DNA from 2 places in the Pseudoalteromonas sp. J2K-J599 genome. Region 1 is predicted to be linked to the other one. Evidence: predicted binding sites of a transcription regulator. Region 1 holds the regulator's gene; the other holds the start of a gene.
What was found. Region 1 encodes sigma-54, which starts transcription at its own class of promoters, with help from an activator protein. Its sites were predicted from a motif close to GTTGGCACGNNNNTNGNNT; they were not measured.
Positions count from the first base shown of each region.

Region 1 (4,722 bases):
TTGGCTTACTTGGCCCTAACGGTGCTGGTAAAACAACGACTTTTTATATGATTGTAGGGCTTGTTCCTAGCGACAAAGGTAAAATATCTATTGATGATAACGATATTACTCTTTTACCTATGCATAGTCGTGCTAGATTAGGCATAGGCTACTTACCACAAGAGTCATCGATTTTTAGAAAGCTGACTGTTTATCAAAACTTAATGGCCATTTTAGAAACGCGCAAAGAACTAAATAAACAAGCCAGAGAAGACACGCTCAATAACTTATTAGATGAATTTAGCATACAACACATTCGTGATAGCCAAGGTATGGCATTATCGGGGGGAGAACGTCGTCGTGTAGAAATAGCACGAGCGCTGGCAGCAGATCCTAAATTTATATTACTGGATGAACCGTTTGCCGGTGTTGACCCTATTTCGGTATTAGATATAAAGAAAATAATAGAACATCTTAAAAATCGTGGGATTGGTGTATTAATTACCGACCATAACGTAAGAGAGACCCTTGATGTTTGTGAAAAAGCCTACATTGTTTCTCATGGGGAGCTGATTGCATCAGGTACTCCAGAACACGTATTAAATGATAAAACAGTACGCGATGTTTACTTAGGCGAGCAATTTAGGCTGTAACATTTACGCCATGTCTTTAAGCATCTGCTAGTATTAATTATAACAACATAAAAGGATTGTTAGAGATACATGAGGCAATCACTACAGCTGCGCATGGGCCAGCAACTTACAATGACTCCACAGTTGCAACAAGCTATTCGTTTGTTGCAACTCAGTACATTGGATCTCCAGCAAGAAATACAAGAAGCTCTCGACAGTAATCCACTATTAGAGGTTGAAGAGGCAGACTATTCCGAAGACGCTGCTGGTAAAAACGAGCAAAAAGCTGATACCGATGACATAACTGTTAGCGCATCTGCTGATGATGCTCCGAGCGAATACGAACAAGATACTGGTGAAGCACTTGCAAAAGACACGCTAAGTGACGACATGGCTATGGATGTCAGTTGGGATGAGTACATGAGTGCCGCTCCTGCAGCCTCATCAGGTCCAATGCCTGAAGACGAATCAATATACCAAGGCGCCTCTACTGAAACGCTGCATGAGTATTTAATGTGGCAATTACAACTAACGCCATTTAGCCCTACCGATGAAGCCATCGCTATTGCGATTGTAGAGGCCGTCGATGATTCAGGTATTTTAACACTAAGCTGCGAAGAGATTTTAGAAAGCTTTAATCAAGAAAACGAAGATGATAACGAAGTTGAACTTGATGAAATTGAAGCGGTATTAAAACGCATCCAACTGTTTGATCCTGTTGGTATTGCTGCACGTAGTTTACAAGAGTGTTTGTGTATTCAGCTTAATCAATTTGATAAAGAAACACCTTACATTAATGAAACGAAAATGATTTTAACCGAGCATATTGATCTATTAGCAGCTCGCGACTATCGTACATTAATGAAAAAAACAAAGCTTAAAGAAGAAGAGCTTAAAGAAGTAATGACACTAATACATACTCTCAACCCAAAACCTGCAGATACTATTGTAAGGGAAGAATCTGAGTATGTTATTCCTGATGTGTCAGTTAAAAAAATTAAAGGCCGCTGGGTTGTCGAATTAAACCCAGATAGCATGCCTAAAATTCGTGTTAATAGCCAATACGCAGCAATGTCTCGCACTGTAAAATCAAGTGGCGACAGCCAGTTTATTCGCTCACATTTACAAGAAGCTAAATGGTTTATTAAAAGCTTAGAAAGTAGAAACGACACGCTATTAAAAGTTACTAATTGTATTGTTAAGCAACAACAAGGCTTTTTTGAACATGGCCCTGAAGCCATGAAACCAATGGTTTTAAATGATGTTGCTGAAATGGTAGAAATGCACGAATCGACAATTTCTCGCGTAACTACTCAAAAGTACATGCATACACCCCGTGGTATATTTGAGCTTAAATATTTTTTCTCAAGCCATGTAAGTACTGAAAACGGTGGTGAATGTTCATCTACAGCAATACGTGCGCTTATCCGAAAATTAATCGCAGCAGAAAACTCAGCAAAACCATTGAGTGATAGCAAAATAGCGGATATATTGGCTGAGCAAGGAATTAAAGTAGCGAGACGTACAATCGCAAAATACCGCGAATCTCTTGCTATTCCACCGTCAAATCAGCGTAAAAGTCTGATTTAAGACGCTAAACTAAGAGGGTAATGCTTATGCAACTAAACTTAACTGGTCGTCACGTAGAATTAACCGATTCACTAAGAGACTATATTAATACTAAATTTGCGAAGCTTGAAAGACACTCTGATCATATTAATAATGTTCATGTCATTCTCGATGTAGAAAAATTAAATCAAAAAGCAGAAGCCACAATACACGTAAGCGGTGCTGAGCTATTTGCCTCTACAGAACATCAAGATATGTATGCCGCTATTGACTCGTTGATCGACAAGCTCGATCGCCAAGTAATCAAACACAAAGAGAAGCTTGCTCGACACTAATATGATGAAATTAAGTTCACTTATATGCCAGGACTGCAGCAAAGCTGCGGTCCTTTTTAATAGCAAAAAAAGAATTTTAGAGTTCATTAGCGAACTTGCTCACGACAAACTTCCGTATTTACCGCAACAAGATATTCTTAATGCTTTAATGAGCAGAGAGAAATTAGGTAGTACAGGTATAGGACGTGGCATTGCTATTCCTCATGGAAGAATGAGCGGTGCAGAAGAGCCTTTGGCTTTAGTGCTCGTTAGCGAAACTCCAATAAACTTTGATGCAATCGATAATCGCCCTGTTGATATTTTCGTCGCACTCATCGTACCAGATGGCGATAACCAGCAGCACTTAAAGACTCTAGCAACCATTGCTGATAAACTAAACAACAAAGATTTTTGTAAACAGTTACGCAGTGCAAAATCTGATACTGAGCTTTACCAAGTTATTGTCGATCAATCATAGTTTTATAAAGGGTGTTAAATGGAGTTAATTATCATAAGCGGCCGTTCCGGTTCTGGAAAGTCGGTTGCTTTGCGCGTTGTAGAAGATTTAGGTTATTATTGCGTAGATAATATTCCAGTAAACCTACTACCTTCATTAGTTCGCAGTGTGTCTGATAGCTACGATAAAATTGCTGTTAGCATAGATGTGCGCAACATACCTAAAGAACAAGATGAATTTAACGATATTCTTGAATACTTACCAGGCTTTGCAAACCCTACGTTATTTTATTTAGATAGTGACGATCAGACATTGATCAAACGCTTTTCTGAAACACGCAGATTACACCCACTATCAATAGACTCGTTGCCCCTTGATTTAGCCATCAAAAAAGAAAAAGAATTACTTGATGTATTAACCACTCGCGCCGACTTTATGATAGATACGACTGATTTAAGTGTTCATCAACTCGCTGAATCTATTCGTGAAAAGATTTTAGGTAAAAAAGATAAGCAACTGATTGTCACATTTGAATCATTTGGTTTTAAACACGGTATACCAAAAGAAGCAGACTACGTATTTGATGCACGCTTTTTACCAAATCCACACTGGGAACCAGAGTTGAAGCCTTTAAATGGGTTAGATCAACCGGTTAAAGACTATTTAGCTAATCACAGCATAGTGCAAAAATTCACATGGCAAATTCAAACATTTGTACAAACGTGGTTACCGCATTTAGAACGAAATAACCGCAGTTATTTAACCATTGCTATTGGGTGTACAGGTGGGCAACATCGCTCTGTGTATTTAGCGCAAACTATCGGTGAAAGTTTTGCAATGACACATCCCAATGTAAAAATTCGCCATCGCGAACAAGAAAAATAATATAGCTGAATAATCACCTGTTCAGCTTAGGTAGAGTAAGTTATGCATTGTGAAGATACCTTTTTAATAAAAAACAAATTAGGCTTACACGCCAGAGCAGCTACTGTGCTTGCGCAATTAGCAGTACAATTTGATGCTACAATCACATTATTCCAAGATGACAAAGAAGCAGCAGGCGATAGCGTACTTGCATTAATGTTACTTGAAAGTAGCCAAGGAAAAGAAGTTAAAGTTGTTTGTAAAGGCCCTGATTCTGAGCAAGCTTTACACGCTGTTGGAGAATTAATAGCACAACGCTTTAATGAACAAGAATAATCTGTTTTATAAAAACAATATTCGCATTACTAGTGCTTCAATTAAAACAGATATATAAAATAAATAGGTTAGTAACGCCAGTTAACTCACCTCCCCCCATAAAGTAATATAACAATTTATAAAGGACGCCAATGCCAGAAGCTTTTGAACAAGATTATCCACTACAGCAACTAAAGCAGGTGACGAAGTCACTCAATAGTGGTCAATTTGTTCAAGTTAGACGCATGCTCGCAAAAACGGCTCCTTGTGATACCGCATTATTATTAGAATCATCACCGCATAAAATTCGCCGACTGCTTTGGCAATTGGTCGATCCTGATGTGCAGGGTGATGTTCTTGAAGAATTATCTGAAGATGTTCGTTTAGGCATTATTGCCCAAATGGAACCTAAGCACATTGCCGCCGCAACTGAAGACATGGGCCACGATGACTTAGGTGAAGTATTACGTAGCCTGCCAGATACCGTCTATAAAGACGTTGTTAGCGCGATGGACATTCAAGACCGTGAACGTGCCACGCAAGCACTGTCATATCAAGAGCGTTCAGCAGGTGCGCTAATGAACACCGATAC
Region 1 is NZ_CM200271.1:629,114-633,835, reverse strand. Features, by position in the region: gene lptB (LPS export ABC transporter ATP-binding protein) at 1-632, shown strand, start outside; gene AC5NT5_RS02800 (RNA polymerase factor sigma-54) at 702-2,201, shown strand; gene hpf (ribosome hibernation promoting factor) at 2,228-2,515, shown strand; gene ptsN (PTS IIA-like nitrogen regulatory protein PtsN) at 2,520-2,972, shown strand; gene rapZ (RNase adapter RapZ) at 2,991-3,836, shown strand; gene AC5NT5_RS02780 (HPr family phosphocarrier protein) at 3,879-4,151, shown strand; gene mgtE (magnesium transporter) at 4,283-4,722, shown strand, end outside.

Region 2 (4,722 bases), 420 kb from region 1:
ACATGGGTTATACTGATTTGCAGAAAAAAACTGTGGTTTTAGCACGCTAGCAAGGGCCATAATCAAATCTCGAATTGATGTAGATATATGTCCAAATGCACGATTTATACCAAAATTTATTTACATACTTATCATTAAGTTACATCAATAATTTGAGCGACATAAAAATGACGCACACAAAAAGGAATAATAATGAGTGAGCAAATAAAGTGCCGTTGCCCGTGGCTCGACACCACTAAACCCGACTACGTTATTTACCATGATGAAGAATGGGGCGTCCCTCTTTATGATGATACAAAGCTGTTTGAATTTATCACTCTTGAATCAGCGCAAGCCGGCTTAAGCTGGTACACAATTTTAAAAAAGCGTAGCGGTTACAAAAAAGCATTTGCTAATTTTGATGTAGATAAAGTGGCACAATTCACACAAGATGACGTTGAGAGACTAATGCTTGATGAAGGGATTGTGCGCAATCGCTTAAAAATTGCGGCAACTGTTAACAACGCAAAGTGCTTTATAGAAATACAAAAAGAATTTGGAAGTTTTAGTAACTACCAATGGCAGTTTGTCGATAATAAACCGATTATAAGTAATTTAAATAACGCTGAGGACTACCCAGCAATTACAGAGGCATCAACTGCATTTGCTAAAGATTTAAAAAAACGGGGTTTTAAGTTTTTAGGCCCTACAACGGTTTACGCTCATATGCAGGCCTGCGGTATGGTTAACGATCATAGTAATGATTGTTTTAGAAAAGAAGAAATTATTAAGGCTTCTAGTGAGTAAGTGATTAGTTCACAAAGAGGTTAAGAGACGCTGCGCTTTAGAGAAGTAAAGCGTAAGTTGACTATGGTTTCTCATTTACCTTCGTTTTTCTCTTTGTGAAATAACGTTTTATTTAAATGATTAAAAGCTACGCTTTTCATGCGAGCAAGCTCAGCGTATACCGCCAAGGTTTAAGTTTGTGTTTATCTTGTAGACGCCAAGCTTGCTTGCGTGACGGGCAAAGCCCGTAAAGTGATTGCTCACAAATGAATAATAAATAACGAAAAGTATTTCACCATTTTAGTACTTCTAATCTCGTGAAAGATTATACTTTTTCATTTTCTCAACGAGTGTGGTTCTGCGAACCCCTAATATCTCTGCAGCGCGAGCTACAACATAATCATAGCGCTCTAACGCTTGGGTAATTAAGCTAATTTCGAGCTCGGCTAAATAATCTTTAAGCTCAATACCATCATCAGGTAATAGCCCACTACCCGTTTGGCTAAACTCAGCGTCTGGCTCACTTTCGTAATCACTGAAACCGGTGCTAAATATATCGTTAAAGGCGTCTTTTTCCATTAACTCTTCGGGGTATTCTGGCTCGTATGCTTCAACTTCAATGTAACGATATTTATTAGGTAAGTCGGGAATATCAACCACTTTTTCAGGAAACATAATAACCATACGTTCCACTAAATTAGCAAGCTCACGAATATTACCAGGCCAAGCATGTTCTTTTAAACTCTCAACTGCGCGCTCAGTAAACTTAGCGGTAGAACCTGTTTGGTCGTTAACACGGCGCATTAACTCTTTTAAAAGCAGCGGAATATCATCAGCACGTTCACTCAGCGATGGGTTTTCGATAGGAAATACATTTAAGCGGTAATATAAATCTTCCCTAAAACTCCCCTCTTCAATCATTGTTTCAAGATTACGATGCGTGGCCGCAATAACGCGTACATCAGCCTGAATAGCCTTTGTGCCACCAACACGCTCGTAGCTGCGTTCTTGCAATACTCGCAGCAACTTAACTTGCATTTGCAGTGGCATATCGCCTATTTCATCTAAAAATAGCGTTCCACCTTGAGCAAGTTCAAAGCGCCCTTTACGAGCTGATATAGCACCAGTAAACGCGCCCTTTTCATGGCCAAATAGTTCACTTTCGAGCAGCTCTGCAGGAATAGCACCACAGTTAACTGGTACAAACGGTCCATTAATACGCTTTGAAAGCAAGTGAACATTACGGGCAACCACTTCTTTACCTGTGCCTGATTCGCCTAAAATTAAAACATTAGCGTCGGTTTTTGCCACTTGTTCAATTAAAAAGCGAACATCTTTTACGGCCTCTGTTTCACCAACAAGTCCATCAAAAATCTTATGCGGTTTAGTATGCTTATGCTCATTAGGCAGCATACGCTGATATTGCTGACAGTCGTGAAGTAACTGAGTTGTCACTTCGTGATTAAATGGCTCGCAAATAAGCCCCACCACATTAGCTATACTTAATAGTGGTTTTAGCGTTTCGCCAATTAATAAAAACGGCAATGTTGGATAGCGTTTAATTAAGCTTTCGTGGTCAAGTGATTGTAACGCTCCTAAAATAATCATGCATTCTTGCTGCTGATATTTTTTGCATTCTTGTTCAAAGCAGTCTTCGCTTAATAGTTGGACAGCTTCACCAATAAAGCCAAGTGAAGCATTTAATCCTATTGCGCGGTTGTTATTATTATCTAAAATCAAGATCATATTTAGCGAGCCGTACTTTCACTAATTTGTATAATTAGTTAAATTGTAAGCCAGTTCAGCATGGATGCAAGTGATAGCGGCAGTTTTTTGACATAAACGCCAAAAAACAGACGGGCTAGTTAAGTTAACCATACTTAATAGTTAATCATTAAGTATGGGTTATAGTTTTAACTTATTTATTACCTAGCTATAACTTAGCTCTAAAAATTAATTTACTCGGCTATAAAAATGCTATTGTTAGTAAATAAACTCAATTATAAATTTAAGTTGAAGTTACAAATGCCGATACATAAATAAGTGAAAATGCTTGGCATTAATATTGCTTTGTTCTTATAAAAGTATAAAAGCTTTATTGATTTTTTATATTAGCTTTCACATAATTTTATCGTTTTAAATTTTAGGATTTCCCCATGGCTCATGTCTCAGTAAAAAAATACGGTCAAGTTCGTGCCAGTAGTATTGCCGAAATGGCCCCTTACGAACAAATAAACCTTATATTCAGTAATATTATCGGTCGCTTAGCAGCAACAAAAGGGTTTATTGAGCGCAAAGAAATACAAAAGAAGGGTGAAAACATTTCAGCCTGTGTTTTATTATTTGGTGCACTGCAAGACGCACTTAATTTAGAAGTAGAACAAGACCCTAGTATTTCTAACAATTTATTGGCACTTTACGATTACTGCCAACGCCGTTTAACGCAAGCGAACATAAATAACGATATTGAAGCTATTATTGAAGTATCAAATATTGTTAAAGAAATTAAAGAAGGCTGGGATAACATCCCGCTAGATCAACGCAGCCCTGCAGTTTAATTTAAATTATGGACTCGCAAACACCAGTAAGCCATGCTGAGCAGATACAAGCATTACTTAGTAACATTGAAGTGTTGGTAAATGATAATAATGCAGATGAAGCTCAGCCTTTTTTAGACACTTTAAATACTGAACTAAAGCAATGGTGCGAAAGTAGCGAAGGCCCAAGTACAGAGCAATTAGAATTAATTCAACTACGAATAAATACTATTTTAGTAAAAGCAAATAGTTCAAAAAACGAATCATCAAAAGCTATTATTAAACATAAAAAGTCTGGTAAGGCCATTAAAGCTTATAAAAACACCTAGTAAACAGACCTAATAAACGACCTTTATTCTAACTAAATACATGGCTATAGCTTACTATTTGAATCAAAGAATAATACACACAAAAAACCGCTAAGTTTAAACTTAGCGGTTTTTTATTAAATCTATAATATTTTTAACTCAGCTATTAATTTGATTGCCTAACAACGCCTGGCATATTCTCTAATTGAGCTTGAACATAACTACTGGTGTTATTAAGGCTCGCCACTAGTAAATCCATCGCATTATATTGAGCATATAGTCGAGACGATAGCGACTCCATTTTACTGGCAAGATCCAAGCGATCATCATCTAAATTATCTAGCTGATTCGTTTTACTATCAATCCGGTTTTGTATAATGCCGTCAGAGTCTGTATAAAAGCTCATTAGCTCATCAAACGACTGTGCGAAGCCATTATCGTCATCGCCTACAAAAAACTGCTGCACTAAATTTACATTAGCGTCTATTTGCTCATCCAATGTTTCAGTATTTAGGGTTAAAACACCGTAGCGGTCTGTTTCAACACCTAATTGCGAAAGCGATAACGAGTTACCATCGCCTAAATCAACTGATTCAGTTATTTCACTACGCAGCTTGGACATAACACCACGAAGTAGTGAGTCACCAGCCATAACACCTGCACCATCAGCACCTGATGCACCTAAATTATTACTAAGCGTTAGAAGCTCATTGTAACTAGCAATAAACCCATTTAAACCTGTTTTAATATTGTTGTTGTTTTCGGTAACTGATATGTCGCTTAAGTCGTCGTCAAGATCATGCAATTTTTTAGCTGTTATATCCACGCCATCAATCACGTTACTAAATTCATTAGTATTGCTTGATATCGTCAACGTGCCATCAATCGTTATTTGTGCATTTTGAGCAGCATTAACTTGTGTTAAATTAGTTGTGTGATTAGCAGGGTCTGCGTCTGATACATCATAAGCTAACCGAGATAGGCCACCTGTATCAGTATTATTACCGTCCTCGTCTTGTACGGTAATTGTTATAGCGTTGTCTTCACCGGTTTCTTTACTTGTAAGCACTAAATGCTGACCTGTATCGCTAGTTACTATGGTCGCTACAACC
Region 2 is NZ_CM200271.1:1,051,502-1,056,223, reverse strand. Features, by position in the region: gene AC5NT5_RS04785 (sensor histidine kinase) at 1-60, opposite strand, end outside; gene AC5NT5_RS04780 (DNA-3-methyladenine glycosylase I) at 193-786, shown strand; gene AC5NT5_RS04775 (sigma-54 dependent transcriptional regulator) at 1,075-2,511, opposite strand; gene fliS (flagellar export chaperone FliS) at 2,922-3,323, shown strand; gene AC5NT5_RS04765 (hypothetical protein) at 3,332-3,631, shown strand; gene fliD (flagellar filament capping protein FliD) at 3,777-4,722, opposite strand, start outside.
Region 2: the regulator sigma-54 is predicted to act here: its motif matches at 2,818-2,836, upstream of fliS (flagellar export chaperone FliS).